DNA from 3 places in the Synechococcus sp. N26 genome. Region 2 is predicted to be linked to each of the others. Evidence: predicted binding sites of a transcription regulator. Region 2 holds the regulator's gene; each other region holds the start of a gene.
What was found. Region 2 encodes NtcA, which controls nitrogen genes in cyanobacteria. Its sites were predicted from a motif close to GTANCNNNNGNTAC; they were not measured.
Positions count from the first base shown of each region.

Region 1: the regulator NtcA is predicted to act here: its motif matches at 2,406-2,419, upstream of DXY33_RS01070 (molybdenum cofactor guanylyltransferase).
Region 3: the regulator NtcA is predicted to act here: its motif matches at 2,785-2,798, upstream of DXY33_RS01045 (circularly permuted type 2 ATP-grasp protein).

Region 1 covers NZ_UCNM01000002.1:194,679-205,041, forward strand. The annotation lists gene DXY33_RS01055 (transglutaminase family protein) at 1-175, shown strand, start outside; gene DXY33_RS01060 (redox protein) at 163-654, opposite strand; gene DXY33_RS01065 (GTP 3',8-cyclase MoaA) at 734-1,777, opposite strand; gene DXY33_RS01070 (molybdenum cofactor guanylyltransferase) at 1,774-2,370, opposite strand; gene DXY33_RS01075 (NarK family nitrate/nitrite MFS transporter) at 2,633-4,174, shown strand; gene DXY33_RS01080 (nitrate reductase) at 4,257-6,488, shown strand; gene DXY33_RS01085 (nitrate reductase associated protein) at 6,469-6,936, opposite strand; gene DXY33_RS01090 (hypothetical protein) at 7,215-7,526, shown strand; gene DXY33_RS01095 (carbonic anhydrase) at 7,579-8,277, shown strand; gene moaC (cyclic pyranopterin monophosphate synthase MoaC) at 8,274-8,750, shown strand; gene glp (gephyrin-like molybdotransferase Glp) at 8,734-9,984, shown strand; gene DXY33_RS01110 (hypothetical protein) at 9,969-10,363, opposite strand, start outside.
Region 2 covers NZ_UCNM01000002.1:525,497-535,859, reverse strand. The annotation lists gene thyX (FAD-dependent thymidylate synthase) at 1-513, shown strand, start outside; gene dcd (dCTP deaminase) at 524-1,117, opposite strand; gene DXY33_RS02680 (cob(I)yrinic acid a,c-diamide adenosyltransferase) at 1,117-1,716, opposite strand; gene rph (ribonuclease PH) at 1,862-2,605, shown strand; gene ntcA (global nitrogen regulator NtcA) at 2,664-3,380, shown strand; gene DXY33_RS02665 (DUF3084 domain-containing protein) at 3,408-4,559, shown strand; gene DXY33_RS02660 (resolvase) at 4,556-5,002, shown strand; gene DXY33_RS02655 (DUF3146 family protein) at 4,980-5,237, opposite strand; gene pth (aminoacyl-tRNA hydrolase) at 5,237-5,854, opposite strand; gene DXY33_RS02645 (TatA/E family twin arginine-targeting protein translocase) at 5,869-6,099, opposite strand; gene psbH (photosystem II reaction center phosphoprotein PsbH) at 6,109-6,309, opposite strand; gene psbN (photosystem II reaction center protein PsbN) at 6,394-6,534, shown strand; gene DXY33_RS02630 (glycoside hydrolase family 38 C-terminal domain-containing protein) at 6,522-9,461, opposite strand; gene DXY33_RS02625 (photosystem II reaction center protein I) at 9,526-9,645, shown strand; gene DXY33_RS02620 (DUF3769 domain-containing protein) at 9,720-10,363, shown strand, end outside.
Region 3 covers NZ_UCNM01000002.1:183,826-194,188, reverse strand. The annotation lists gene DXY33_RS01055 (transglutaminase family protein) at 1-235, opposite strand, end outside; gene DXY33_RS01050 (alpha-E domain-containing protein) at 208-1,203, opposite strand; gene DXY33_RS01045 (circularly permuted type 2 ATP-grasp protein) at 1,197-2,672, opposite strand; gene DXY33_RS01040 (sodium:solute symporter family protein) at 2,989-4,419, shown strand; gene DXY33_RS12785 (hypothetical protein) at 4,437-4,565, shown strand; gene DXY33_RS01035 (aspartate carbamoyltransferase) at 4,727-5,842, shown strand; gene asnB (asparagine synthase (glutamine-hydrolyzing)) at 5,852-7,876, shown strand; gene DXY33_RS01025 (Zn-dependent hydrolase) at 7,971-9,257, shown strand; gene DXY33_RS01020 (DUF1028 domain-containing protein) at 9,254-9,928, shown strand; gene DXY33_RS01015 (hypothetical protein) at 10,013-10,189, opposite strand; gene DXY33_RS01010 (DUF4278 domain-containing protein) at 10,312-10,363, opposite strand, start outside.

The DNA of each region.
Region 1 (10,363 bases), 330 kb from region 2:
CAACGAGCGCTATGTGGTGCTGGCCACCTCCTCCAAGCCAGAACTCACCGCAGCCGTGAGCGGCAGCTTCAACGGTCCGGCAGGAACAAACAGTGAACTGAACTGGCAGATTCAGATCAGCGAGGACGCCTCCGCATCTGAAACCCCCTCACGCAACCTGGTTCAGGCCGCCTGAAGCAACGGTTCCACACCGTGCAACTGGGGCTTCGGCGCTGAGCTGTGGGTGGCTGCCATCAAGGCCGGGATCTCGGCGCTGTTGTAGACGCGGAATTCCCTCACCAGAGAAGCGCCCTCCTCACGAACCGCCTGGTTCAGAACGACGGAACCATCGGGATCGGAGATCGAGCGGTGGAAAGTGCCAGGAGGGATGCGAAGGATGTCACCACCGCTCTCAAGCCGAACGATGTGGAACGGCTGTTCCCAGGCCAGGTTCACCAGAAAGAAGGTTCTGCCGCCGCTTGCCGCGAGCAGATTGTCTTCTTGATGAGGATGGAGATAGAACTGCCAGGCTCCGCTCTCCGGATCGTTGGGGGGCGACACGGCGGGGCCGCTGTGAATCACCAGGTCGCGCGCGTTCGAGGTGTTCACGGTGACGTCGAAAAAACGAACCGACGGAGTGTCGCGGAAGCGCTCGTAGGCCAGCAGTTCAAACATGTCGATGGACCCTTCGGGATCCTTCAGCTGCCCCGTTGTACCGAGGGCATCAGGCAAAAACGGTGACGGTCACGACGGTTCAGCCCCCCAAATACGCCATTTCCGCATGGGTTGACGCAACGGCGGCTGGATCACGCTCCTCGCTGTAGCGGTCTTGACGCCGCTGCCAGAGCTGGCGCATGGCCTGCTCAAGCTGACGCTCCGAGGCGAGCGCGGGCTTGAGATCGGTGCCTTCAGCAGAAAACAAACAGGTGAACGCCTGCCCATCGGCAGTGACACGCAAGCGGTTGCAATCCCCGCAGAACGGCTCACTGATGGAGGCGATCACACCGATGGAACCGGCGCTATCGCCATAACGCCAACGCCGGGCCGTCCCACCCCGCGGGCGACCCAAAGGCTCCAGGGGCCAACGGGCATGAATGTGCTCCACCATCTGCGCCGCCGGCAGCACCTGATCCAGCGTCCACTGGTTGCGGTTGCCCACATCCATGTATTCGATCAAACGCAGCTCGATCCCCTGCTGCCGGGCCAAACCGGCCAAGGGCAACAGTTGATCGTCATTGATCCCCCGTTGGATCACGGCATTGAGCTTGAGCTCGCCGCATGAGGGATCAAAGCCAGCGGCGCAGGCCGCCGCGATACCGTCCTGCACCTGGCGCACCAGGCGGTCTCCAGCCACGGCACCACCCTTGAGACCAGCCATGCGCGCCGCTGCCTCCCCTTCCGCCGCATCCAGGCTGATCGTGATGCGATCCAGCCCTGCGGCACGCAACGCCCGCGCCATCGGTTCCGACAACAGCACCCCGTTGCTGGTGAGCGCCACGGCCTGCAAACCAGCGATCGGATCCGAACGATCCCGCCGGGCCTGGGCCACCGCCTCCAACAACGGCAACAAGCGCCGGCTCAACAACGGCTCTCCACCGGTGAGCCGCAGCGTTTGTGCCCCCAGGCGCGTGGCCACACGAATCACGCGCATCTGCTGCTCCAGCGTGAGCAGGCCAGGGGGCTCCTCCAGATCCGGACAGCAGTACGGACAGGCGAGATTGCAACGGGCCGTGAGCGACAACCGCAACACCCCGATGGGCCGGTTGAGGCGGTCTGCGAGCGGCAACGACGTGCTCATCCCTCCAACGCTGCCAGATCTGCAGGGCAATTGGCATTCACCAACGCCTCTTGAGGCAAGCGCACCGCCTGATGGGGAACGCAGGTCAACCAATCCATCCAGCGCAACTCTCCGCGTTGCAGTTGCTGATCAAGGCAGGAGCGGAAGGGAGAACCGGAGGGGATCACCGCCAGCAACGGCTGCAGCCGTTGCCCGTCATGGGCCACCGCTGCTTGATCGGGGGCACGATTCCAGGCTGCGATCAGCTGCCGGACAACGGCGGTGCGCAAACGGGGCATGTCCACCGGCAGCACCAACAAAGCCTCCCCAGGCCGAGACGGCAACAGCCTGGCCAGCGCCTGCAGAGGACCATTCCAGGGAGGGGGCTCCAGCAGCAAGGAACATCCCGGCCGGTGGGCCAGCAGCTCTGCATGGGCGGCATGACGACTCAACACCTGCACCGGATAACCGAGGGGCAACAGCTGGTCGACCAGGGCCGTGAGCCAGACACCACCGGAGGGGTGCGGCAAGAGGGCCTTGTCACGCCCCATGCGACGGCTGCTTCCGCCACTGAGCACACAAACCCGCAAGCCTTGGTTCACATCGTCGACCAACAATCTGCACCAGCAAAGTCCAACAACCCACAAAAGTTGCAACCGCTACCAAACCGCTGCGGCACAAGATCACCTGATCCGATCAATCAGCCCCATTGATGTTTGCCTGGAAACACAAAAACACAAATTGGTAACCAATCCGACCAAACACGGGCCCGACGAATTGATTAACTGCGCGGGTTAAACGGATTCTCTTTTCGACCGTTTTGCCATCCCCGGGCACCTTTCCTTTTGAAGCCCGAGGTTCCTTCTCTTCTCCTCAATGCTTGGCGACCTTTGGTCGTTCCAGGGCAGGTACCGAACCCTTCACCTGACCTGGATCGCCTTCTTCCTGACCTTCGTGGTCTGGTTCAACCTGGCCCCTCTGGCCACCACCGTGAAAGCGGACCTGGGTCTGACCGTTGGTCAGATCCGCACAGTGGCCATCTGCAACGTGGCCCTCACCATTCCGGCGCGCGTGCTGATCGGCATGCTGCTGGACAAATTCGGACCCCGGATCACCTACTCCTCGATCCTGGTGTTCTCGGCGATTCCCTGCCTGCTGTTTGCGTCCGCTCAGGACTTCAACCAGCTGGTGGTGGCCCGTCTGCTGCTCTCCATCGTTGGCGCCGGCTTTGTGATCGGCATCCGCATGGTGGCTGAGTGGTTCCCGCCCAAGGAAATCGGCCTGGCAGAAGGCATCTATGGCGGCTGGGGCAACTTCGGCTCCGCCTTCTCCGCCCTCACCATGGTGGCCCTCGCTGGCTTCCTCTCCTTCTCCGGCGGTTTCGAACTGCCCACCGGCGCAGTTCTGAACTGGCGCGGTGCAATCGCTCTGACCGGCATCGTCTCCGCCGTCTACGGCTGCTTCTACTTCTTCAACGTCACCGACACCCCCCCCGGCAAGACGTATCAGCGCCCTGCGAAAACCGCAGGTCTGGAAGTCACCTCGATGCGCGACTTCTGGGGTCTGCTGGGCATGAACGTGCCCTTCGCAGCCATCCTCTGCGTGCTCTGCTGGCGCCTGACCAAGGTGGGCTTCCTCACCGCAAGCACCTACCCCCTGGCCCTCGGCGCCGTCGCAGTCTGGTTTGCATTCCAGACCTGGGGAATCATCCGCACCAACCGCGACCTGATCCTCGGCAACAAGGTTTATCCCAAGGAAGATCGCTATGAGTTCCGCCAGGTGGCGATCCTCGAGCTCACCTACATCGTGAACTTCGGCTCCGAACTGGCCGTGGTTTCGATGCTGCCCACCTTCTTTGAAACCACCTTCGATCTGCCGAAGGCCACCGCCGGAATCCTGGCGTCCTGCTTCGCTTTCGTGAACCTGGTCGCCCGTCCTGCTGGCGGTCTGATCTCCGACCGCGTCGGCAGCCGCAAGAACACCATGGGCTTCCTCACCGCCGGACTCGGCGTGGGCTACCTGGTGATGAGCATGATCAAGCCCGGCACCTTCACCGGTACCACCGGCATTGCCGTTGCCGTGGTGATCACCATGCTCGCCTCCTTCTTCGTGCAGTCCGGTGAAGGCGCCACCTTCGCGCTGGTGCCCCTGGTGAAGCGTCGCGTCACCGGTCAGGTGGCCGGCCTGGTGGGTGCCTACGGCAACGTTGGCGCTGTGACCTACCTGACCATCTTCAGCCTCCTGCCGATGTGGATGGGCGGCGGCGGCGAGCCCACCCCCGAGGTGATCGCGGCTTCCAACAGTGCCTTCTTCCAGATCCTGGGCGTGGCCGGTCTGATCGTGGCCTTCTTCTGCTTCTTCTTCCTGAAGGAGCCCAAGGGATCCTTCGCAGACCTGCACGAAGGCGAAACCGCCTGATCCATCTCCTTCCGCAGCACCCTGTCGCTGCATAACGACCCGGAGCTTCGGCTCCGGGTTTTGTTCTTTTTTTGGTTCCTACATGACCAACCCACGCCGCAGCGTGCGCAGCCAGTGCCCCTACTGCGGCGTGGGTTGTGGCCTGGAGCTTTTGCCTCCTGCCGTGAAGGGTGAGGCCGTGAAACGGGATGCCGAGGGCAACCCGATGTGGACCGCCCGCGGCGACCGCGAACACCCCTCCAGCCTTGGCCAGGTCTGCATCAAGGGCGCGACCGTCGGCGAAACCCTGGCCCCAGGCCGCCTGCGCCAACCCCTGTTCCGCCCGACCCTGGAGGACGACTTCGCGCCGATCAGCTGGGACGACGCCCTGAACAAAATCACCGGCCAGATCCAGGCGAGCGTGGCCCGGCGTGGCAACGCCGATGGCATTGCCATGTATGGCTCCGGTCAGTTCCACACCGAGGATTACTACCTCGCCCAGAAGCTGCTCAAAGGCGCCCTGGGCACCAATAATTTCGACGCCAACTCGCGGCTGTGCATGAGCTCAGCGGTGGCGGGCTACACCCGCAGCCTGGGCTCCGATGGTCCCCCCTGCAGCTATGAGGACCTCGACCACTGCACAGTGGCGTTTCTGATCGGCACCAACACGGCCGAATGCCACCCGGTGCTGTTCCAGCGGCTGCTGAAGCGGAAACGCAAAAACCCTGGCAGCGTGAAGATCGTGGTGGTGGATCCACGCCGCACCGACACCGCCAAGGCCGCCGATATCCACCTTCCGATTGCACCGGGCAGCGACCTGGCCATGCTGCACGGCATTGCCCACCTGGTGCTGCGCGAAAACGGCCAGGATCCGGCCTTCATCGACGACCACACCGAGAATTACGACGCCTTTTTTGACGTCGCCGCCCGCTGGACCCCAAGACGGGTGGCCCTGTTCTGCAACATCCCCGAAAAACGCCTGCGGGAAGTGGCGGCTCTGTTCCACCGGCGCGAGAAGGTGCTCAGCCTCTGGTCGATGGGGGTGAACCAACGCCGTGAAGGAACGGCCGTGGTGCAGGGGTTGATCAATCTGCATCTGCTCACCGGCCAGATCGGCAAGCAAGGAGCGGGCCCGTTTTCCCTCACCGGCCAACCCAACGCCATGGGCGGACGTGAAGCCGGAGGCCTGGCCCACCTGCTGCCGGGCTACCGCCTAGTGGCCAACGCCGAACACCGCGCCGAAGTGGAGCAGGCCTGGCAGCTGCCGGCAGGACGAATCAACGCCAAGCCCGGATTGGCAGCCTGGCAGCAGATCGAAGCCATGGAACAGGAGGCGCTGGATCTGTGGTGGGTGGCCGCCACCAACCCCCTGGTGAGCCTCCCGGATCTCGACCGGGTGAAGTCAGCCATGCAGAAGTGCCCGCTGGTGGTGGTGAGCGAGGCCTACGCCGACTCGGAAACGTCCCACTACGCCCATCTGCTGTTGCCCGCAGCCCAGTGGAGCGAGAAGGCCGGCGCCATGACCAATTCCGAACGACGGGTCACCTACTGCCCGGCCTACCGGCGTCGTTTCGGCGAGAGCCGTCCCGACTGGGAGGTGTTTGCCGAGGTGGGCCGGCGACTGGGCTACAGCGAACAGTTCAACTTCGAATCAGCAGCTGAGGTGTACGCCGAATTCACGGCTCTCACCCAGGGCAGGCTTTGCGATGTGAGCGGCCTCAGCCATGAACTGCTGGAAGGCGAAGGACCGCAGCAATGGCCCTATCCCAGCGGCAGCACCCCCACCACAGAGGCCAAACGCCTCTACGCAGACCATCAATTCGCCACCCCCAACAAACGCGCCCGCTTCAGCACCGATCAACCGCTGGGACTGGCGGAACCCCCCTGCGACACCTATCCGTTGGTGCTGACGGTGGGTCGCTACCTGGGCCAGTGGCACACGATGACCCGAACCGGCAAGGTGGAACGGCTGATGAAACAGCATCCCGAGCCGCTGCTGGAGATTCACCCCGGTGACGCGCAGGAGTTGAAACTGCGCAACGGTGAACTGGCGGCGATCAGCTCACGCCGCGGCCACCTCACCGCCACGGTGAAAGTCACCGATCGCATCCGGCGTGGGTCGGTCTTCCTGCCGATGCACTGGGGATTCACCCAGGAGAAGGCCTGCGAAGCCAACACCCTCATGCACGACGAGGCCTGCCCGGTGTCAAAGCAGCCTGAACTCAAGGCCTGCGCGGTGATCGTGGCTCCCGCCGTCTCGGTGGTGAAGCCCGTTGAACAGCAGAAAGGACGATTAGAGGCCCTGCGCCGGCTGCTCACACCAGCACTTCGCTGAAGGCTGCCTCAAGGTTGTGGTGGTCGTGCCCAGGCCGAACCAACTTGCACAAGGCAAAGCGATCCAGCTCACTGAGCTGGGTCCACTGCTCCAGGGTCAGCGCCACACCCCGCACTGTGGCCGCCTCCTGCACCACAGCGGGCAGCTCCGCCTGCTGTTGCCAGAGGGCACCACTCACCGGTGGCAGATCCTTGGCCATGCCATCGGCCATGGAACGCGTGCAATCGCGCAGGTGTTGGCGCAGCTGCTCGAGAGCATCGGCCCCATCCGGCCAATCCACCAGGGCTTGACGTTGCTCCTGGGAAAGTTCAAGCCAGTGGTTGAGCTTCAACTTCACCCCACACAGATCCAATTTGCGTCGCACACAAAGAGGGATGCAGCGCCAGTTGCCGATGAAATCCTGTTCAAAGGCAAAGCAATGGCTGGCGGAATTACGACGGCTGGACATCAACCAAAGCCTTGATCGGTGTCAATGATGACAACGGAAGACCACGGAAACAGAGATGTTTAACCCGATACAAATGTTGGTCAGTGCGCTTCGCCCTCTCCCTCGGAATGCTGCTGGGAATGTCCCATGGATGGGTCACGGCTGATGCACTCCAACAGCAGCCCATGCAGGGCTTTGATCCCATAGAAACTGTTAATTCCGCTACACAATTCAACCCATTTAGTAGTCGTTCACACCAATTTTTTCCATACTGAAGCTCTGTCCAAAGAGTTTCTGCCGTGACCAGCAGCATCTCGTCCGCTTCCGGCCGCAGCCCCATCACCCTGGCCGCCGGCTTCCTGGGTGCCTTCATCGTTGGTTCCCTCGCCGTGCAACTGGTGCGCAGCCAGTCGGCTTCCGTTCAGGCCGGTGCCGCTGGCGTGGAGCCGGTGATCGCCGGTCCTGCCGCTCTCTGGGCTCCCTTGGCCGATCGCGACATCGCCAGTGCCACCACAGGCGCAACAGCCCAACCCACTGCTGCCATCCAGCCCGCCGTTGAGCCTGTTTTGGGCTCCGAAGCCACCCTCTGGTCTGCCTTCGGCGAGCGCTGATCGCACTACCCACGTGGCACATCCCACCAGCCGGCCCGCATAAGGTGCCGGCATGGGGATTCAGCGCCGTCACTTCCTCCAGCAAACGGGCGGTCTGGCCTTGGCCGCCCTGATGCAAGCGCGCCCCGTTGAGGCAGCAGAGGAGGGGTTCTGCAGCCCGAATGATCCACTCGAGGCCCTGATGGCGGGGAACCGCCGATTTGCCGAGGCCTGGCGCCAGGGCAAACAAGACGACGGAACGACACCCCGAACGGCGGGTGCTGACCCGCGCTGCTTCAACTCCCCCAGGGCATTGGCCACCAGCCAACATCCCTGGGCCACCGTGCTCACCTGCTCTGATTCACGGGTGTCGCCGAGCTGGGTGTTCGACACCACGCCTGGCGAGCTGTTCGTGATCCGCAACGCCGGCAACACCGCCTTCACCGAAGCCATTGCCTCGGTTGAATACAGCGTCAGCGTTCTCAAGACGCCACTGTTGATGGTGATGGGACACAGCGGCTGCGGAGCCGTGACGGCGGCGATGGACACCAACCCGCTGACCCCCTCCCTGGACCGACTGATCCAACCCATCCGGGAGAACATCAACGGCAGCAGCGATCTCGAGGACGCCGTGAGGCGCAACGCCCTCGCCAGCGCCTCCACCTTGATTCAACGCAGCGCCGTTCTGGCTGAGGCCAAAGCCAGCGGTGCGCTGAAACTGGTGGTGGGTTGTTTCCAACTCAGCAGCGGTGTTGTGAGCTTGATCGAATGACGCAAGACCTGAGTCATCTGAACCAGCAAGGCGAGGTTCACATGGTGGACGTGGGGGACCGGCCGACCACCCACCGCGAAGCCCATGCCCGTGGCGCCATTCGCATGGACGCCTCAACCCTCGGCCTGATCCAGCGGGGCGAGACACCGAAAGGAGATCTTCTGGCGGTCGCCCGGGTGGCAGCGATCCAGGCCGCCAAACGCACCTGGGAGCTGATTCCCCTGTGCCATCCGCTGCCACTCAGTGGCATGGATGTGTCGATCGACGCCGACGCCTCCCTGCCTGGCCTGGTGGTCCACTGCCGTTGCCGCACCACAGGTCAGACCGGGGTGGAAATGGAAGCGATGACGGCTGTGTCCGTGGGGCTGCTGACCCTTTACGACATGCTCAAGGCGGTTGATCCAGCCATGACGATCGAGGCGATCCAGCTGGAGTTCAAGGAAGGAGGGCGGAACGGTGTCTGGAAACGCTGAGCCCTACGGACGCGAAGGGCTACCCCTCGAAGAGGCACGTCGACGGGTTCTGGCGGCGCTTCAGCCGATCACAGCCAGCAACACAGTGCCGCTGCAGCAGGCCCTCGGCCGGGTGAGCGCTGCGGATGTGCTGGCCAGCGCGGCAGTTCCGGGGTTCCGGGCCTCGATCATGGACGGCTACGCCCTGGGGCAGAGCCACCAGCCCAAACCTGGGGACACCTGGCAGCTGACGGGACGCTCCGCTGCCGGCCAGCCGTTCAACGGAAGCCTGGCCAGCGGCGATGCAATCCGCATCCTCACCGGCGCTCCACTGCCGGACGGTGCCGGCTGGGTGCTGCCCCAGGAGCTGATCAGCGTGGACGGCACCAACCTCCAACTGGTGAAAGAGGCGTCGGATCGTCCCTGGATTCGCCCCGAGGATGAGGAATGCAGACCGGGAGACCTGCTGCTGGCCGCTGGAGAGCGCCTCGGTGCGGCCGATCTCGCACGCCTCGCCGGCTGCGGCATTGCCGACCTAACCATTGCTCAGCAACCCCGCATCGGGCTGCTGATCAGCGGGGACGAGCTGGTGCCACCCGGAACAGCGCGGCAACCCGGTGCCATCTGGGAGAGCAACGGCACGCTGCTGGAGACGATGCTCCGGGCCCTCGGGCAATCGGTGACCCAGCGACGGGTGGTGGCCGATCAACCCGACGCCCTGCGCCAGGCCCTGCTGGATCTGGCCCATGACTGCGACGTGGTGGTGAGCACCGGCGGCGTCTCCGCTGGCGACACCGATTGGATCCGACCGCTGGTGGCGGAGATGGGTGCCGTGGACTTCTGGAAACTGTTCCTACGCCCGGGGCGCCCCTTTGCCTTCGGCAGCATCGGTGAGGGCGTGCCGTTTTTCGGACTGCCGGGCAATCCCGTGGCGGCGGCGGTGACCGCCCTGCAACTGCTCTGGCCCGCCCTGCAGGTTCTGGAGGGCCAGAGCGAACCGGAACTGTTCCCCCGGGTGATGGTGGAACTGGCCGACCCGTTGTCCCGCCGACCGGGACGGCCGGAATTAGCTCGGGCCCGCCTCGACACCAACGCCGCAGGAACGCTGCTGGCACGGGTGGATGGCTCGCAGGCCTCGTCCAGGATCGGTTCCCTGCAACAGGCCGATCTGCTGCTGGAACTGCCAGCGGAAGCCGGCCCGCTCGAAAGCGGCACCCGTCTCTGGGCCCAGCTGATTCGTCAGCGGATTTTCTGAGCCGTATCAGGCTGAAAGCAGCGGCGCTCCCAGGCCATGAGCTGGCCGGATGAATCGAAATGGATGCTGATCTGCTGAAACAGGTCAGCGCCGAGACGGCCACCGATCTCGAGGCTGAAGGGCGCACTGGGGAGCTCACTGGGCACCGAGAACACCAAGCCGTCGGGCATCACAGCTGAGCAGTCGTTGTGCAACAGCTGGCTTGGATCGAACACCAGCGGAGTGGCGTCCTCCGCCTGGCCGTTCACCCCCGCCTGCGGTCTGAGCATCTGCCGCTCGCCACTCCATCCCTGCACCGGCGCCAGCAGGGCCTCGGGTGTCCCGCATGCGGGACGGTCGGATTCGGCATCGGTGCTGTTCAAGCAACGGAAACCCACCG
Region 2 (10,363 bases):
CTGAACGTGGGCTGGTTCCCGCACTCGGTGATGCAGCAGGCCCGCACCCACCGGGTTGGGGTGAGCTTCGATGTTCAGTCGATGCGTTACACAGGTGAACGCATCTGCCGTGCAGCGGATGGAGCCCTGGACCTGGAAGAGGTGTTCTATCTGAGGCCCATCGGCGAGTACAGCGATCGGCAGGGCAAGAAATACGCCTACACCGAAGCACTCCGCCAACAGGATCTTGATCTCTGCCGTAGCGCCGCCGAGCGCTACAGGGATCTGCTCAGGGAGGGCTTCGCCGAGGAGCACGCCCGCGGCATCCTTCCCTTCGACTACCGCCAGCATTTTGTGGTGAGCTTCAGCCTGCGGGCGTTCCTGCACTTCATGGACCTGCGTGCCAAGCTCGATGCCCAGCTGGAGATCCGCCAGCTCTGTGATCTGATGTGGCCCCACATGGTGGAGTGGGCCCCTGAATTTGCAGCCTGGTACGAGAAGAGCAGGCTGCACCGAGCGCGTTTGGCCCCCTAATCAGAGAGAACTAGACCTTGGCCAGCGTCACCCGTTCCGGTTGGTGCTGGTACTTGCCTTGTCGATCGCTGTAGGTGGTCGAGCAGGGATCACCCTCAAAAAACAGCAGCTGACAGATGCCCTCATCGGCATAGATGCGGCAGTCAGCACCAGAACTGTTGCTGAATTCAAGGGTGAGGTGACCCTCCCAGCTCGCTTCTGCCGGGGTGGTGTTCACGATGATTCCAAGGCGGGCATAGGTGCTCTTGCCCAAACAGATCACGGTGATGTTGGGGGGAACCCTCAACTTCTCTAAGGCCACACCGAGGCCATAGGAATGGGCCGGGAGAATGAAATATCGCCCGTCTTCATCCTCATGAAGGGGAGTGGGTTCGAGGTTGGCCGGGTTGAACCGCTTGGGGTTCATTACCGTGCCTGGAACATGCCGGAAGATCAGAAATTCCTGGGGAGAAAGGCGTAGGTCGTAGCCGTAGGAGGAGCAACCAAAACTCAGCACTGGCCGCAGCTTCTGCTCCGGCTCCAGGTGACGGACCAAACCGCTCTGGAATGGCTCGATCATTCCCTGCCCGGCCTGTTCAGTGATCCAGCGATCGCACTTGAGCATCAGAAACCTCGGCGCAACTCCGTGACTTGATCTGCCATCTCCACCACACCGGCGGGGATTGCAGGTCCAGTGATGATCACATCCATCGAAGCGGGCCGCTGCTCAAGGGCTGCAATCACGTCCGCTTCATCCAGGTATCCGAAGGCCACGGCAAGGCCGAGTTCATCCAACACCAGCTGGTCGAGATCTCCCTGGATCAGATGCTGACGGCAGATGGACCAAACCTCAGCCACCGCCTCCGCACCACCGGGATGCCCCGGCGAGGAAAGGCAGAGGGGCACATCCGGCCGCAGCCAGACGAGGCCTCCGCAGAGCTGCACCCGGCCGGCCGGTCCCTGCTGCACGCCCCCTTTGAGGAACTGACTGATCAGAACACGACTGCCCAAGCCGGCAGCTCGCATGGCCTGGCTGAGAACACTGGCGAAACTGCCTCGATAAGGCGCCGTATGCACTTGAAGCTGCCCTTCGGGAGCCACCAGATGTAGGGGTGGCGGATCAGAGACGGCAGGCAAGGGCCTCAGGCCTGCCCGTTGCAAGGCCTGCTGATCCCGATCCAGGGAATTTTGGAAGGATTGGGGGTCGGCGAGGCTTGTGGTCATCACGGAAGCATCTGTCCGGGCGACCCCGGCAAGACCTTGAATGTAGCGGCGAGATCACATTCCACAAGGGGATTGACACCACCCATGGTGTTTGGACAGGGCGAGAACCAACCGCCTGCGAGGCTTGACAAACTGCACACCACCGATGAGCCAATCCCCTGAACAACGCACTGATGACCGTCGCCCGCAGCAGTTGCGACCGTTCTCGGTGACCTGGAATCCCATGGGGTTTGCCTTGAGCTCCCTTGTGGTTCACACCGGCCGAACCGCTGTTCTCTGCAGCGTTTGCTTGGAGGACAAGGTTCCCCGCTGGCGCAAGGGAGAAGGATTGGGATGGCTCAGCGCCGAATACCGGTTGCTGCCCGGATCCACCCCACAGCGGCAATCACGGGAGCTGATGAAACTCTCGGGTCGCACCCAGGAAATTCAGCGGCTGATCGGCCGAAGCCTGCGCGCCGTGATCGACATGGAGCGTCTAGGGGAGCGCACCTTGCTGATCGACTGCGACGTGATCCAAGCGGACGCCGGCACCCGGACGGCCTCGATCACCGGGGCTTGGCTCGCCCTGGACCAAGCCTGCCGATCCCTGGTGGACCAGGGAGTGCTGGAGCAATCGCCCCTGATCGATCAGGTGGCGGCTGTATCCGTTGGCTTGGTTGATGGCCAGGCCTTGCTGGATCTGGACTACAGCGAAGACAGCCGAGCCGAGGTGGACCTGAACGTTGTGCAGTCCGGCGATGGCCGTCTGCTGGAAATCCAGGGAACTGCGGAGGGTGCGCCCTTCAGTCGCAGCCAACTCAATGAGCTGCTGGATTTAGCAGAGCCGGGATTGACATCCCTGATGCAGGCGCAACGCCAGGCCTTCAACGAGCACAGCAGCGTTACGTAATAACCGCTACACGGCGGCCACCGCCGGCTCCGTAACTTCGCCACACCAGGGGGTTGTCATGACCAGTAGCCGAGGTTTCAGCCGATACGCCCCGAAGATGGTGGCTCCAGCTCCCAGCACAGAGCCCGCCAACCGTTCTCTGCTGGAGATCATCCGGGATCTCGATGGCGCCAGCAGTGAACTGGTGGATCGCAACAAGACCATCTTTTTCCCTGGAGATCCCGCAGAACGGGTGTATCTGATCCGCCGGGGGGCCGTTCGTCTGTCCCGCGTCTACGAATCGGGAGAAGAGATCACCGTGGCCCTGCTCCGCGAGAACAGCCTCTTCGGGGTGCTGTCACTGCTGACAGGCCAACGGTCCGACCGCTTCTATCACGCTGTGGCCTTCACCCGGGTCGAAATGGTGACGGCACCAGCGACCTCCGTGAAGGCCGCAATCGAAGCAGACACCAGCGTTGGCCTGCGCTTGCTTCAGGGTCTCTCCAGCCGGATTCTGCAGACCGAGACGATGATTGAAACCCTCACCCATCGGGACATGTCATCCCGACTGGTGAGCTTCCTGCTGGTGCTTTGCAGGGACTTCGGCGTGGCAGATGAGCTGGGCATCACCATCGACCTGCGCCTGTCCCATCAGGCCATCGCTGAAGCAATTGGCTCAACACGCGTCACAATCACGCGTCTGCTGGGAGACTTGCGTCAATCCGGTCTGGTTCAGATTGACCGCAAGAAAATCACCGTTCTGGATCCGATCGCGCTGGCCAAACGCTTCAGCTAGGCCTGCCATCGCCCGACTTGTGCAGCGATGAGCGGCTGGGCACTGATTCTGGTTCTGTTGGTGCTCGGGGGCGTGCTGTCGACCCTGGGCGACCGCTTGGGCAGCCGCGTCGGCAAAGCGCGACTGAGTTTGTTCAGCATGCGCCCACGGCGCACCGCCGTTTTGATCACGGTGTTGACCGGCAGCCTGATCAGCGCACTCTCACTTGGCCTGATGCTTCTGGTGAGCCGGCAGTTGCGGGTGGGCCTGTTTGAACTGGATGCCCTGCAGGAGAAACTCCAAGACAGCCGTCAGCAGCTGAAGGCAGCCGAGCGGGAACGGGACAAGACCCAAACGGAAACCAAACGGATCGCCATTGAGCTCGAGCAATCACAGCAACGGGCCAACACCCTGCGCCTCGAACTGGCTCCTCTTCAGAAGGAGCTGGCCCAACTCGAAGCCGAACGTGAACGTCTAAGCCAGGACATCGCCTCCCGCGATGCGGACATCCAGCGCACGGAAGCCGAACTCAACAGCGTTCGCAGCCGCATCCGTGCCGGTGAGCAGGAACTCAAAGAACTGGAACGCAATCTGGTCGCCTTGCGGCGTGGATCGGTGGTGATCAGCAGCGGACAGACCTTGGCAAGAGCAACGGTTCGACTCGATGCTCCGGACCAGGCCAAACAGGCTGTCGACAGGCTGTTGCAGGAGGCCAATCTCAACGCCTACGGGAAAGTGCGACCTGGCGAAGCACCAGAACGCCAGTTAATCCGCGTTCCGCGCAGCGATGTGGAACGCCTGCAAAGCATCATCCGCAAACCGGAGACCTGGGTGATCTCGCTGCGCTCAGCCACCAATGTGCTGCGGGGTGAAACAGCGGTGTATGCCTTCCCAGAAGTGCGTCCGAACCGACCGGTGACCCAACGCGGAGATGTGCTGGCCACCACCACACTCCAACCGAATGAACGCACTCCAGAGGGCATTCGCACACGGCTGAACCTTCTCTTGGCCTCGGCCTATGCCGAGGTGCAGCGGCGGGGGTCCCTGACCGAGGGCCTTCAATTCGATGGATCAGCCCTCTCCCAACTGGCCCAGACCCTGATGGAAGGACCGAGCCAAAGCGTGGTCTTGGACGTGATTTCCGCAGGGGTCAGCGACAGTGCCGATCCCGTCGTCGTCTCCATTCAGGCCTCCCCATGAAACGGGTGGCCGTCCTCGATCCAGGCCGCTGCAAATGTGGTCTTGTGCTGGCCGATCTTCAGCTCGGCCTGGTGCGCGAAGGGCATGTGCTGGCCCCGGAGGCCGTCGAACCCTGGTTGGAGCACTGGAGTCAAGACCAAGCTCTCGATCGCATCCTGATCGGCGATGGCACGGGAAGCCGAGCCTGGATCCAGCGACTGGAACGGCTGGGCCATCTCACCGTGGTTCCGGAGCAGGGAACAACCCTGAGGGCGAGACAGCGTTACTGGGCGCTATGGCCGGCTCGAGGTTGGCGACGGATGCTGCCGGCAGGACTGCGCATTCCACCGGTGGATCTGGATGCTGTTGCAGCTTTGGTGATGCTTGAGGAGCACCTGCAATGCCGCCTGAGATGGCCTGAGCCTGCTCCGACGTTCTCGCTCAGAACCTGGCCCGGACCATGAAGGTGTAATCACCCCCCGGTTCCAGCCTGTAATCAGAACGCACCAGAAACCGCCGCAGGGCATCCTCGATAAGGGCACGTCCAAGGGAAGGCTCCACCACCAGTTCACCGCGATCAAAGGCCCAGGAAAACTGCCACTCAAAGCCTCCAGCAGAGACTTCACCCTCCACGCACTTGGCTTGAAAGCACTGGCGGAGCACTCGCAAATGGGCCGTTGTCGCCGGAAGTGCCGGCATCAGTCGACCGACTCCAGGTCATAGCGGAAGCCGTTGATCCAGGTTCCAGCGCGCTCAAAGCTCTGGTGCTGAAGACGTTGAATCCCATCCAGAACAGCATCGAGAACAGCGCCGACACAGGGTTGCTCCGCTTTGCTGAACGGACCAAGAACATGGGACACCGTTCGGGCGCGGCGTTCGGCAGGGTTCTCAGCCGGCGCACCAATGCCGATCCGCAGCCTGGGAAACGCCTGGGTCCCGAGGTGCTGAATGGTGCTGCGCAAACCGTTGTGCCCGCCGGCACTGCCCTGGGCCCGCAACCGCAAACGACCCAGCGGAAGATCCATGTCGTCCACCAGCACCAGCAATTGGTGAGGCTCCAGGCCGAACCAATCGAGAGCCGCACGAATGGCACGACCGCTGTCATTCATGTAGGTCTGAGGCATCAGCAAGCGCAGCCGCTGCTCGCCAACCCCTGTATCGGCTGCAAGACCGTGCAACTTGGCTTGCTGACGAAAACTGAACCCAGAGCGCTCACCCAAAAGCTCGAGGGCCATGAAGCCGATGTTGTGACGGGTGCCGGCGTATTTCGCACCCGGATTTCCCAAACCCACCACCAGCTTGAGATCAGTGGTCATACCGCTGGAACGACTCAGTCGCTGGGGGGAAGTTCTTCAACCGGCTTCGCAGCCTCACCGGAAACTTCCGGTTCAGCCATGGCTTTGTTGATCTCGCGTTCGAATTCCTTGGACGCGGATTGGAAGCCCTTCAGGGTTTTACCAAGAGTCCGACCAAGCTCAGGCAGGCGTTTCGGCCCGAAAACCAGCAAGGCAACGGCGCCGATAACCGCCATTTCGGGGAGACCGACGCCAAAGATGTTCATGGGTGCAGATCAGCCGAGGCCGTTCCAGTTCACGTTGATGCCCTCGAGGATGAGGGACTTGTTGTACAGCTGAAGAATCACCAGCAGAAACACCAGGAACAGCACCATGAAGATGCCCATCACGGGAGTGGTGCCCCATCCGGGAACCACCTTGCCGTACTCGGAGTTCAGTGGGCGGAGAAGGTCTCCCAGACGGGTGCGTTGTGCCATGGCGACGCCGGGTCTCGGGTGGTTTGAAGTCTCGATACTGTAGGGGCCAACTCCGGTTCGGGGTTGATCCTGTCGAGAGATGTGATGGAAACGTCGTCCCCAGCTCTGTCCGTCGCCATTGGCGTGCTCGCCGTTTTGTTCGGACTCACCGGATTTGGCGTGTATCAGGCCTTTGGCCCTCCATCAAAAGCACTCGACGACCCGTTCGACGATCACGAGGACTGATCCACCACCAGGGAGACGAGTTCTCCTGGGGTGATCACCACGGCAGAAGCGGCCATTAAGTCGGCTTCCCTGCGGACCCTCCACCCCGCTCCGGGAGTCCAGCGACAGCGCGCTGATCCCGAATTGAGCAGCTTCAGCACGCAACCATCGGCATGGCGCTCCAACCCCACCGGCGTGAGAGGAAGCGGCAGCGATGGAAACCATTGACGCTGCTCCGCCGGCAAGTCCGCACACCACCCGGGCTCACGAAAGGCAATGGCCGCCTGAGACACACCGGCATCGCTCCATGAGCCGGCGAACGGCATGAGGGCCAAGCGCTGGCGATGCCACCCCTGATCAGCGCTGGGATCTGGCCAGGTCGGGCCCCGCAGCAGCGAAATGCCAAGTCGGTCTGAAGACCAATCCACACCCTGGGGGCCGTCCAGCAACACAGCCATCCCGCCTCCGGGAGCCGCCGACTGCGAGGCGAACCAGGAGATCACAGGCACTTCCCAACGGGCTTGCTCCCGAGCTGTCATCGGTGCAGCCGGCCGTTCGATCACCCCTCCACTGGTGTCGGCAGCGATGCGGACGGCGGGGGTCGCCAGCGGCAGCTCAAGACGCAGCAACTCATGGGTCTGGCGCCAGTCGATACCGCAGATCAGCTCCAGCCAGGGCGTATCGGCCTTCAGCCGCAGGTCCAGACGCATGCAACTGGCACCGAGCTGGCGCCGCAGCACCAGATGCGCCACCAGAGGGCCCTGATCGAGCCACTCCAGGGAATCCGTACAGAGCACACCCAGGGGCTGAGATCGGTAGTCCGCCGCAAGATCCCAGGCATCCCAGAATTCGTCCCGGTCCCGATAGCGCTCCAACTGCAGGGAAGACGACAACTGATCCCGTCCATCGCGATCCCGCAAAGCCAGCAGTCCGGCCGAGGAGACATCGAGCTCGATCAGACCATTACCCACACGCCAAGCTCCCGCCCCCAGCGGCGTGATGACCACAGCCTGACGGGGCTCAGCCGCGCAGGACGTCCAGCCTGGTTCACGCCGGAGCGGCACCGAACAAATCCCGTGCTGACGCGGTAGCTGCACCCAGGTACCACCAGCAGCGGCGTTTTGCTGCGGCAGTGAAACGGCGTCCGCTGACCACGATCCCGCAGGAAGGCGAACCAGAGGCGACCAGGACGCTAAGGGCTGCAGACCCCACCAACTCCACACCGCTGCTGTGTCCTCCGGACGCGGCAGCCTTGCCAGCCGCCGGTCGCGTTCCTGGCGGACCTGGCGCCGGGCCGAGCGCCAGACCGGTTCCGCCTGGTCAAACACCTCCGGGATCGAGGTACCCGGAAGGATGTCGTGAAACTGCTGGAACAACAGCGGACGCCAATCGCTGCTGCCGCTGTCGCGACCTGCGATCGCCAACAGGGCTGAGACTGCATCAGCCTCCCGCAAAAGCCGCTCGAGCGTCCGGTTGTGGCGCTTCTGATCGGGACGGCTGGTGGCGCAACCGCGGTGCAACTCCAGGAAGAGTTCATCTCGCCACACCGGCAAGGCCTGATCGCCCTGCTCCAGCTCGGTCAAGAACTCCCTCACCGTGCCGGCACGGGTGGGCAAGGCGGCCGCTTGCCCTTCCCAGAGCTCGATCTGCTCCAGCAACTCCTCGGTAGGACCACCACCGTGATCACCAACGCCTGGAATCCAGAGCGCCGCCTCCAGCCCCGTGGCCTGATGCCAGGCCCGCTGCTCGTCCAGCATCTCCAAAGGATCGGCGCGGCGCCCGATCGGCGGCAGCATCAGGCTGTGTAGTTCCGACCGTCCCCGTGCGCGCCAGCGGAACAAGCGGTGGGGGAAAGGGTTGTCAGCATTCCAGGCCAGCTTGTGGGTGCAGAACCAGCGCACACCGGTGGCTGACGCCACGGCAGGCAGGCCAGCAGCGAAGCCAAAGCTGTCCGGCAACCAGGCCAGTTCATGGGTCCATTCCGGGAAGCGGCGGCGGCTGTCGTCCTGACCGAGCGCGAACTGATTCCACAACGACGCCGTGCTGACCAACACACAGTCGGTCTCCACCCAGGGGCCATTGATCGGTTCCCAGCGGCCGGCCCGACTGGCCGCCTGGATCTCCGCAGAAAGAGCTGGCCGATGTTGCTCCACCCAGGCGTAAAGCGCCGGCGTGGAATGGGCAAAGCGCAGCTCGGGCCAGCGACGCATCAACGCCAGCGCTGATCGGAAGGTGCGTTCAGCGGCCTGCCAGGTGTCGGCGACCGGCCAAAGCCAGGCCAGATCGAGATGGGCATGACCCAGCCAATGCAACGACCCTCGCGGCGGTTCTGCCTGATGCAGGTGCGTTGCAACAGCAGCCTGCGCGTCAACACTGCTGGGATCCAGATCAGCCCAATGCGAGGGCAGGTCTCCATCCGCCGCCAGATGCAGCTCCAGGGCCGCAGGCAACAGCAAGCCCTCGGGGTCGGAGCCTGCAGACTGCGGCTCTAGCTCGAGATGACTGCTGATCAGGGCTCCATCGTCATGCAAGGGACTGCAGAGCTCCAGAACAAAATCCAGGGCAGCCCCCTGACGACAACGCCCAGGCAGAGGCCAGCGACAGGCGGTATCGAACAGATCACCCTCATGCACCAACACGCCATCCACCCAGAGACGCATCTGCTCAGCCCACCAGCTCAGCACCAGCCGGGCACGGCAGGAATCACGGTTACTCCAACCATCAGGCCAGCTCAATCGCTGCTCAAGACGCAACCATTGGCGTCCCCTGGGCCAGATCAGCAGACCGCGCTTGGCCCAGTCCGGCCGGTGCGTTGATCCCCAGCTTTCATCGAGAAAAAACCCAGCCTGGGCGGAGCCTGAGCGGCGCCACCCGGCACGCAGATCACAACGCGAGCGACTGCGAAACGTTTCAATCCACTCCGATCGACCGACTTGATCAGGGTCCATTCCCCTGCTGACGCTGTCATGCCCCATAGGATGATGCTCTTGTCACAGACGCCGGTCGGTCTCCATGCTCGCCCTCAAGATCTCCGTTTACTCGGTCGTCTTCTTCTTCCTCGGCATCTTCGTGTTCGGGTTCCTTGCGAGCGATCCAAGCCGCACCCCTAGCCGCAAAGACCTGGAAGATTGATGCCGTCTCCCGATCAGACCGCGCCACACACTGGTCTTATCGGAGCATGATTTCTGAAATGAGCTGTCAAGCTCATGAGCCGCAGCAGTATTGCCTTGGCGGCCCTCCGCCTTTTTTTTGCATTGACCGGAACCCTGATCACAGGGTCAGTATCCGTATTGCCCGCAGCGGCCGGTTCGGCTGAATCAACGCCAGAGAAAGTTGCAACGTCAGCGGCGAGCCTCAACGTTCGCGCTGACCGTCAATACGCCGACACCAAGTCGAAAGCCAACGTCGCCGAGGGCAACGTTTCAGTTCAACTCGGGAACGCCGAACTGCACGCCGATCGGGTCGAATTTGATGCGGCTTACCGCACGCTCTACGCACGCGGCGCTGTCCGCTTCAGGCGCGGCAGTCAATATTTTCAAGCGTCAAGCTTCCGCTACAACCTCGTTCAACAGGAAGGACTGCTCAATGATGTTTACGGGGTCATCGACCTCGAGGAGCCCCTCACTAATCCATTAACTAGCTCTCAAGCAACATCAGCCCCACCGGAGTCACCCACATCAGCCGGCCGTCAAGACATGCCGACCGTGGCCTGTCCACCACTGCTTCCTCCGGTCCCCGACTGGCATCCCCATCCCTGGGCAGTAACGGCCTGGGGCGGGCAGATGATTGATGCAGACTTCGGCCCGACTTTCCTTTTCGACGGTCGAATGCGTCCCGAAGGCCTGCTGGG
Region 3 (10,363 bases), 340 kb from region 2:
TGCGGGCCTCAAAGATCAGTTCATCAGTGCTGCCGAGAAAGCGGAGCCGTTGGATTTCATCGCCGCTGGCGGCCACCAGTTCCCGACGTTGCTCCGGTTCCGGCAGCACGTTGAGTTGGTGCTCCAGCAGGGTCTGAAACCCCTGCCCTCGAGGCCTCAGACAAAGGCGATGTTCCCCGAGGAACACCGGGGCGTCATACCGATACGTCAGGCGGTGAACGATGAGAGCGCGCATGCGGGATCGGTGGGGATGGAACGGAGGTCGGCGCTGGTGAAGTAGCGGGTCTGGATCAGGTTGTGGAGTTGGTTGAGGTCCTGCTGAAGCTGATCAATGGCTTCATGTAGACCGGCTTCAATCAGGTTGTCGATCCGCACGTAGCTCCAGCGGGCCAGGAGCTGTCCGCGCAAACAGTCGAGGTCATCCGGCGTGTCTTGGCTCGGGAGCTGCTGGATCTGTTGCAAGGTGTCGCTGATGCCCTGCAGGCAGTACCGCACCGATCGAGGAAAGCTGGGATCCAGCAGCAAAAAGCGGGCCACCGAGGCAGGGCTTATCGCGTGCTGAATGCTCTGGCGGTACATCTGATAAGCGCCCGCTGTGCGCAGCAGGGTGATCCACTGCAGTTCATCCAGCACGCCGCCCACCTCCTCAGGGGAGGGCAGCAGCAGGAAGTATTTGACGTCGAGGATGCGCGAGGTTTTGTCGGCGCGTTCGATCAGACGTCCCAGCTGGCTGAACAGCCAGCTCAAATCACGGCTCAGGGTGGTGTCGGTGATCCCGTACACGAGCTGGCAGCCGCGGCGGATGATCCGCAGTTGTTCCTGCACCGGTTCCCGCCAGATGTCTTCGTCGTCCTGCAGGCTCCAGTGCAGATCATTGATCTGTTCCCACATCTCCGTGGTGATCACATCCCGGATCTGGCGTGCGTTCTCCCGCGCCACCGCAATGCAGCTCACGATGCTGTTGGGATTGCTGCGGTCCCGCAGCAGGAAGTGCACCACCTGTTTGGGCGTGGCATCGGGGTAGGCCCTATCGAAGCGGTGGCGATCCCCCGTCACCTCCACCAGCGGCAGCCACGGTTCGGCGCTGCCCGGAGGACAGTCCAGTGCCATCGCTTCACTCACTTCCAGAAATCGCGAGATGTTTTCGGCGCGTTCCAGATAGCGGTTGATCCAGTAGAGCGAATCGGCAACGCGGCTCAGCACGGCACCGCCTCCTGGGGTTGCGGTGCCGCCATCCGTTGGTTGTCGACGATCCAGGTGTCCTTGCAGCCGCCGCCTTGGGACGAATTCACCACGAGCGAGCCGCGCTTCAGGGCCACGCGCGTCAGCCCCCCTGGACTTACCCAGCTGCTTGCGCCGCGCAGCACGTAGGGGCGCAGATCCACGTGGCAGGGGTAGAGCTCACCGTCACTGAGGGACGGCACGGTGGAGAGTTGCAGCGTGGGCTGCGCGATGAAGTTGCGGGGATTCGAACGGATCTTTGTATCGAAGTCCGCCAGCTCCGTTCGGCTGGCCTGGGGGCCGATCAGCATTCCGTAGCCCCCGGCTTCCGCCACCGACTTCACCACCAGCTGCTCGAGGTGTTCGAGCACGTAGCGCTGGTCGTCCGGTCGGGCACAGAGATAGGTGGGAACGTTCTCGATGATCGGCTCCTCATCGAGGTAGTAACGGATCATCGCCGGCACGTGGGCGTAGATCAGCTTGTCGTCGGCGACGCCGGTGCCCGGGGCGTTGGCGATGGCGACCCGTCCTTGACGCAGCACGTCGATCAGGCCCGGCACCCCCAGCATCGAGTCCTGGCGGAACACGGTGGGATCGAGAAAATCGTCGTCGATCCTGCGGTAGATCACATCCACGGGCTTGAGGCCGTTGGTGCTGCGCATCCACACCCGGCCGTCTTCGCACACCAGGTCGCGTCCCTCCACCAGAGGAATGCCCATCTGCTGAGCCAGATAGCTGTGCTCGAAATAGGCGCTGTTGAACACCCCGGGCGTCAGGATCGCCACGCGGGGGGTGTCACTCCAGGGCGCCAGGTCCTGAAGGGTGCGCAGCAGATGGGAGGGATAGGCGTCGATCGGTTGAACGGCACGGCCTTCGAACAGGCCAGGGAACAACCGTTTCATCACCCGACGGTTCTCGAGGAAGTAGGCCACACCGGATGGGCAGCGCAGGTTGTCTTCCAGCACCCGCCAGGTGCCATGGCCGTCGCGGATCAGGTCGAGCCCGGAGATGTGGCACCAGCGGTTGAGGGGCAGGCTGATGCCCTGCATCTGAGGTCGCCAACCGGAGGAACTTTCAACGTCTTCCCTCGGGATGACACCGTCGTTGAGAATCTGCTGGGGGCCATAGATGTCGGCGAGGAAGCAGTCGATGGCTTCCAGGCGTTGCAGCAATCCCCGCTCCAGGGTCATCCAGTCGCTGCGGCCAATCAGCCGGGGCAAGGGATCGAAGGGGAGGATTCGTTCGCTGCCTTTGAGCCCGGAATCGTTGAGGCGGAATGTGGCGCCGAGGCGACGCAGCAGCTGACTGGCCGAGGCATGGCTGCGGTTGAGCTCGGGCAATCCCATCTGCCCGAGTGATGTGAGCAACGTGGCCAGTTCGTCACGCGGCCTTGCCGTTTCACCGCAGAAATATTCGTCGAAGCCGACCGTCGGTTTGTAGTCGGTGAACATCCTGATCGCACAAGCGAGATGTATCCAAGGCGTCGCCCCACTCCACTTCGGGTGGTGGTTGCTACACATTCCGCAATTTCAGGCAAGAGGACGCTGATCGCCTGTTGTTTGGGTATCCGTAGGCACCTGAATCGAGGGCACAGGGCCAGGGCAGGCTGCCTCCTTTGCTTATCTGTTTTTTGAGTTCAAACGCTCTTCGCCTTGGATGAATTGCTCTGGGCGCGACTGATCTTTGCCCTTGGTGCCGTTGTGACTGCGGCGACGGTGGTGATGATTCTGCGCGGACACCTGTATTGGAACCGCAGGGGGTCGACGGATGTCCGCTGACTCGGTTCCCTTCCTTCAGCCCGGGATCGCCTGGGCGTTGGTGGTGCTGTTCTCTGTTCTCTGGGTGGCGCTGGGGATTGCCTGGGGCCGGCGTGGTCAAGGCAATGCCGACGACTACATGCTGGCGGGGCGCAACATCGGGCTGGCCTTGAGCACGGCCACGTTGATGGCCTCCTGGGTCACCGGCAACACCACCCTGCTCGCTCCTGAATTCGGCTACAAAACTGGCCTCTGGGGCATGTTCAGCTATGCCCTGGCCGGGCTTGGCCTGATTCTGTTCGCCCCCCTGGCCTCCCGGATCAAGCAGTTGATGCCCAACGGTCGCACCAGTGGCGACTTCATCCGATTGCGCTACGGACGCTTGGCCTGGTGGGTGTTCATGCTGATCACCGCGATCTACACCCTGGGCTTTCTGATGACCCAGGCGATGGGTGCTGGCCTGCTGCTGCAGGCCCTTTCAGGCTTCAATTACCACGTGGGAATGGTGGTGGTAATTGGTGTTGCCACCGTCTACACCCTGTTCGGCGGAATGCGGGCCGTGATCGGCACCGATTTCATCCAGTCGCTGTTGATCATGCTGCTGCTGGCGGTGGTGGCGGTGCTCGCCTTCCGTCAATTCCCGATGCCCGAGGTGCATGCCTCATTGCTGGCCCGGCATCCCGATCGGCTTGATCTGCTGCTGCCGGCGGGCTTGTTGATCGCCTGGAATTCCGCCCTCTTTTCGATGGGCGAGGTGTTTCACAACAACATCTGGTGGTCCCGGGTGTTCGCCAGTCGGCGCTCGGTGGTGATGACCTCTTTTGTTTTGGGGGGCATCGCCTGGATGAGCGTGCCGATGGTGACGGGCTCCATTGGCCTGGTGGCCCTGGCCCGTGAGTTGCCCCTTGAGCAGGTGAACATGGTCTTTCCTGTGATGGCGGCCGATCTGCTCGGGGCGGGTGGGGCGGCCTTGGTGTTTGTGGTGGTGTTTGCCTCGCTCACCTCCACCCTCGATTCCCTGTTGGCATCCACCGCCGATCTGTTGGCGGAGGATGTGTACTTCCGCCTGTTGCGGCCTCAGGCCAGCGACCTGCAGCTCAAGCAGGCGGCGCGGCTGATGGTGGTGGGACTGGCCGTCGTCACCCTGGCGCTGTCTTGGCCACGGCTGGATTCGCTGGCGTCGGTGCTGTTCTTCACGGGTGCCCTGGTGGCCTCCACGGTTTGGCCTGTGGCGTGTGGGCTCTACTGGCGCACGGCCAACCGCACGGCTGCCATTGCGGCCATGCTCGCCGGCAGCGTTGTGGGCCTGCTCGCCTATGTGCTGATCGCGCCTTACTGCGCTGCTGTGTTTTCGGCGGCCGTGTCGGCGATTGTGATGCTGATGGGCAGTCGCTTCTGGCCGGAACGCTTCGACTTCACCTTGTTGCAGGAGGAGGGATGATTCAAACGCTTCCTTTGATGGCCGGCCTTGTTGGTCTGTCGGGCTTTCAGGCTCTGCTGGTGGCCAGTCAGTTCGCCCTGGTGCTGTCGGTGCTCGTGTTGCTGCTGATCTGGTGGGTGGAGTGGCGCAATGGCCGGGTTTGGTGATGTCTCCTTTGGCCGTCCACCCCAGCACAATCCTTTCCGGATCTTTGCTTAAGAAGCTGCTTCTTCGTGGACGCAGCAGTGTGGTTGTTGTTACCGGTAAAAGATGTAGTTCCTGGCTTTAGCACTCGGTTTGGCAAACAGAGTGTTGATCCGATCCCGCTATGGCACAGGCCAAAACAGCAGTTGTGGACGCGTCTTTGGTTCAGATTCGGTTTGAGCCGATGGGGCCCGATGTCTACGGGCAGAACCAACCCCAGGAGCTGCTGGCTGCCATTGCCGAAGACGTTGAGCCTTTGAAGGATTTGGTGGATCAGCACGTGGTGTCGATCCAACCGTTTCGCCCCGAGGTTTTGTTGCAGGTGTTTCGCCTGGCGGCGAAGTTTGAGAGCAATCCAGATCGCTATTGCCGTCACAACACGCCACTCACCGGCAAGATTCTGATCAACGCGTTTTACGAACCAAGCACGCGCACCCGGCTGTCCTTTGACAGTGCCTGGCACCGACTCGGCGGTACCTCCATCAACATCACCGACAGGGCCACCACAGGGATCGCCAAGGGCGAGTCTCTCGAAGATGTCGCCCATATGTTCAACAACTACGGCGATTGTGTGGTGCTTCGGGATAGCGATCCCGGTGCCGTCTACGCGATGACGTCAACCCTTCGGATCCCGATCATCAACGCTGGAAATGGGATCGATGAACATCCCACCCAGGCGATGGCCGATCTGTACACGATCTTCAAGTGGCGCCCCAAGCTTGCTGAAGCTGAAGTGGCACCCGCTGATCGGATTCGCATTGGGATCGTCGGAATCCCTTCGCGGATGCGAACGGTTCGCTCCCTGTTGAGGATCCTGGCCAAATTCCCGCAGACCGTGGACGAGGTGGTGGTGATTCACGCCCCCGAGTTGGAGCCGGATCAGCCGCTGTTCGACCCAGGACAATTGGAGGAGCTTGAAGCTTGTGGGATGAAGGTGCGCTCCAGCACGGATCTTCAGGCTGAAGTGCCCGACTTGGATGTCGTTTATATCAATGCCATTGCCTGGGTCGGCGACTCCTATGAAGTACACGGCGGAGGATTCCGCCTCACCCGCGACATGCCGTTCAAACCGGAAGCGATCGTGCTCCATCCCTTGGCGCGGGGAGCGGAACTCAGCACCTGCTTGGATGACACGCCCCACAACTGGTATTTCAGCCAGGCCAGGGGGGCCGTGTTCCTGCGGATGGCCCTGCTCACCTGCATGGTGGATCGAGCCGAACGCGTGATGGATGTGATCTGAGGTGGACTGATGTGTGGAATCGGGGGTGTTTTCAATGCCGACCGTCAGCAGACGGTGGATCGCCAGCTGCTGGTCAACATGGCGGCGATTCAGGCCCATCGCGGGCCCGATGGCTTCGGTGTTGAGGTGCTCGATCAGGCCGGCGTCGGCTTCTGCCATGCCCGCCTTTCGATCATTGACTTGAATGAGTCACGGGCCCGGCAGCCCTTCCTCACCGATGACGGTGAGGTGCTGATGGCCCACAACGGTGAGTTCTACGACTTCCAGCGGATCAGGGCTGATCTCACCTCCCAGGGGGTGCGCTTCAGCAGCAAGAGCGATTCCGAGATCCTGCTGCGGCTGTACCAACGCCAGGGTTTGGAGGCGACCCTGCCTCTGTTGCGCGGTGAGTTCGCCTTTGCCTTGTTTGATCGGTCCGAAGACTGTCTTTACCTGGTGCGGGACCGCTTCGGCATCAAACCGCAGTACTGGGCGATGACGCCTGAGGGTCTGGTGTTCGGTTCCGAATTGAAGGTGCTGTTCGCCCATCCGGCGGTGGAGCGACGTTTTACCTCGGAGGGTCTGTTCCACCAGTTGATGCAGACCATGGTTCCCGGGACCACTGCCTTCGCCGGGGTGCATCAGGTGAAGCCCGGCCATGTGCTGAAGGTGCAACGGGTGAATGGGCATCTGGAGGTGTCGGAGTCGACCTACTGGGACGTCGACTTTCCGCGCAAGGACGAGCGGGACCCCAAGCGAACCGAAGCCGACCACATCGCTGCCGTTCGTGCGGCATTGCTGGAGGCCGTTGAACTGCGCATGGTGGCCGACGTCCCGGTGGGTTGTTACCTCTCCGGCGGCATCGACAGCTGTTCGATCCTCGGCTTGGCCTCAGCCGTGAGCCAGGCACCGGTGAAGGCGTTCACGATCGGATTTGACGATGCCCGTTACGACGAGTCGCCGATTGCCCGCGAGATGGCCGAAGCCACCGGCGCTGAACAGGATCTGATGCGTCTCTCGGGTCAGGAGCTCTATGGCCACATGGAGCGCACCATCTGGCATGCGGAGCGAACGATCTACAACACCCTGGCGGTGGCCAAGTTCTTGATGAGCCGCCATGTCAATGATGTGGATTACAAGGTGGTGATGACTGGCGAAGGCTCAGACGAGCTGTTCGGTGGCTATCCCGCCTTTCGCCGCGACATGTTTCTCCATGGTCTGGATGACCTGCCGCAGGAGGAGCGCGCCAGCTGGGAAAGCCTGTTGCAGCGGTCCAATGCCCTGGTGAAAGGGGCGATGTTGGCTGAAAATCAGGTGGATGACCCCGATCTTGATGCGGTGGTTGGCTTCACCCCCAGCTGCCTTCAGCCGTGGCTGGCCTGCGCGCCCTTGGTGCCGGAGCTTCTGGCGCAGTCCCATGCCGAAGCCCTGAAGGGTTACTCACCGGGCAAGGCGATTGCCGCGCAACTGGATGCGGATCAACTGGACGGGCGCCATGCCCTGGACAAGGCCCAGTACGTCTGGATCAAGACCATGCTGGAGGGCCAGATCCTCACCTGGGGTGGCGATCGGGTCGACATGGCCAATTCCATGGAGGCGCGACCTGCCTTCCTCGATCACCATCTGGCTGCGGTGGCGGTGCAGGTGCCGCCCGAATTGCGGATCAAGGGGAAAACCGAGAAATACGTGCTGCGGGAAGCCATGGCTGGCCTGTTGCCGGAGGTGCTGTACCGGCGTGAGAAGTTCGCCTTCATGGCCCCGCCAGCCCACACCGAGCCTGAGAAATGGGAGCAGATGAAGCAGCTCGCCGACGACTACCTCAGTGATGAGGCGATCGATGCCGCTGGTTTGTTGAGCAAAGCCGGTGTGCGCGCCTTGTTTGCCCGTCATGAGGACCCGGCCACCACCGATGCTGAGCGTGTGCAGATGGATGCGGTGATCAATCACCTGCTGGGTGTGCAGATGCTGCACCGCATGTTTGTGGCGGAAGACGTGCCCGCGTTGGCCCGCCGCGAGGCGGACCGACTGGGCTGGCGTGTGCTGATGCCCGTTTGAATTCTTTGGTCAGGATTAAATCGTTGCGCTAGCTACAAGGTTCCGCGGTCTTTCAGGTGACTATTGACCTCCGTTTGAAACGAAGGTCACGGCATTGCCCACGCTCATCTCGGCTTCTCCGACCACCCCTACTGGGATCGAGCCAAGCAAAGTTGTCGCACGTCCGAATCGTGACCGGCTGATCGGAACGATTGAGCAGCTGGCCAGTATTGGTGCCAAGCCCGATGGCAGCGTCTGTCGACGCGGGTTCTCGCCCGAGGATGTGCAGGGCCGTGAGTTGCTGGCCCACTGGATGCAGCAGCTCGGCATGCAGGTGCGTGTTGATGCCGCTGGCAACTTGATCGGACGTCTGGAAGGCCTCGATCCCCACCGCCCTGCCCTGGTGACCGGGTCGCACCTCGACACGGTTCCCACCGGTGGACGCTTTGACGGTGCTCTGGGGGTGTTGGCCGGTCTCGAAGCCTGCCGCGCGCTTCAAGACCAGGGCCTGCGTCTGCGGCATGGCATCGAGTTGATCGCCTTTGCCGACGAGGAGTCGACCATGGTGGGTTGCAAGGGCTTGGCGGGCACGGCCTGCGATGACCCGAAGAGTTATGCCACCAGCAACGGCCAGCCGATTCAGGACAACCTGGCGCGCATCGGCGGCCATTGGCCCTCCCTGGCTTCGGCCCGACGCTCCGACGAGGCCTATGCCGCTTTCCTGGAGTTGCATGTTGAGCAGGGTGGCGTTCTTGAGCAACGCGGTGATGCCATTGGTGTCGTGGAGGGAGTTGTTGGTCAGCGACGGTTCAGCATCAATGTGCAGGGCCAGGCCAACCACGCCGGCACCACACCGATGGGGCTGCGACAGGACGCCCTCGTGGCGGCCTCGCGGATTGTTCTTGCCGTCGAGGCCATGGCCTCCCGTCATCCCGGAGATCCGGTGGCGACGGTGGGTCGACTGGAGGTCTGGCCCAATGCCGCCAACGTTGTTCCTGGCGCTGTCGCCCTGACCGTTGACCTCAGGGATGTGGATCCCACTGTTCTCGATCAGTTGGTGGAGGAGTTGATGCAGCAGGTGGAACGAATCGGTGTTGAAACTGGCTGCCCGATTGTGGTGGACCCCCAGTTCAGCGTTGATCCCACCCCTGCTGATGCGGTGGTGATGGCCACGATCGCTGAGGCCGCAGCCGATCTCGGCTTGTCCCACAGCCATCTCCCCAGCCGCGCCAGCCACGATGCCCAGGAAGTCGGCCGCCGCTGGCCAATGGGCATGATTTTTGTGCCCAGCCGGGGTGGTCTGAGTCATTCCGCGGCGGAGTTCACCAGCGACGAGCAGTGCTGGGCAGGCACCGCGGTGCTGCTGGAAACGTTGCAGCGGCTCGACCGTCAGCTGCCGTGACCTTTTCGATCCTTGCTCGAGACCCCAGCAACGGCCGCTTTGGCGTGGCTGTTGCCACCTGTCACCTGGCCGTTGGATCCACCGTGCCCCACATCCGCGCCGGTGTAGGTGCCGTCGCCACCCAGGCCCACACCAATCCGTATCTGGGGATTTGTGGTCTTGAGCGCCTTGAGCAGAGTTCCGATGCCGAGAGCGTTCTGGCCAGCTTGCTGACGGATGACCAGCACCGAGACCGGCGTCAGTTTCACCTGATCGACCTGGACGGTCGCACGGCCTGTTGGACGGGACAGGATTGCGGCCCTTGGGCAGGGCATCGCCATCAGCGTGATCTGTCTGTTGCCGGTAATTGCTTGGTGGATGAGGGCGTGCTGGCAGCCATGGAGCAGGCCTTTCTCACCAGCGACCCCAGCTTGAAACTGGGCCGCCGCCTGATGATGGCTCTCCAGGCCGGGGAAGCGGCTGGTGGTGACCATCGTTCTCCCTTCTGCACGTCAGCGGCGGTGCAGGTGAGCGGTGAAGCGGCTTTTCCGCTGTTGGATCTGCGCGTTGATTTCCACGAGCGCGCCGTGGAGCAGTTGATGGAGGTGTATGAGCGCAGTCAGGCTCTCTGGGCCCAGGAGTGGCGGGATGAACTGTCGGAATTGCCGATGCTCAACCGCTTGGTGGCTTGAGCCTGCTGCTTCGTTGACGCTTTTAAAAAAGCCCTGCAACACAGCCGTGTGCAGGGCTTTGTTAGGGATTCAATTCAGGCGTGTTCAGCTAGGGACGGATGCTTCCCACTCCACGTTCAGGCCGGCCTGACGGGCGTCGGTGATCAGGTCATCGATGCAATCCATGCCAAAGGCGGCTTGTCCAGACAGCAGGGCATCCCATTCCTGAGACGGAAAGTGGGTCTGCAGCCAGAACACTCCATGCACGCTGGAAGGACTCACTTGCACGAGGCCTTGGTCGAGGCGAGAGGTGATGAGATCCAACGTCTTGGCTGAAGCTGGACCTATTACGCCTCAATCCTCGGAACTGGAATGTTCGAGTTGCTACGGATTAAGAAGTTGGCCTAGCGCGTGTAGCCCACGCCGCGGTAAACGAGCTGCACCGGAGTGCGGTGG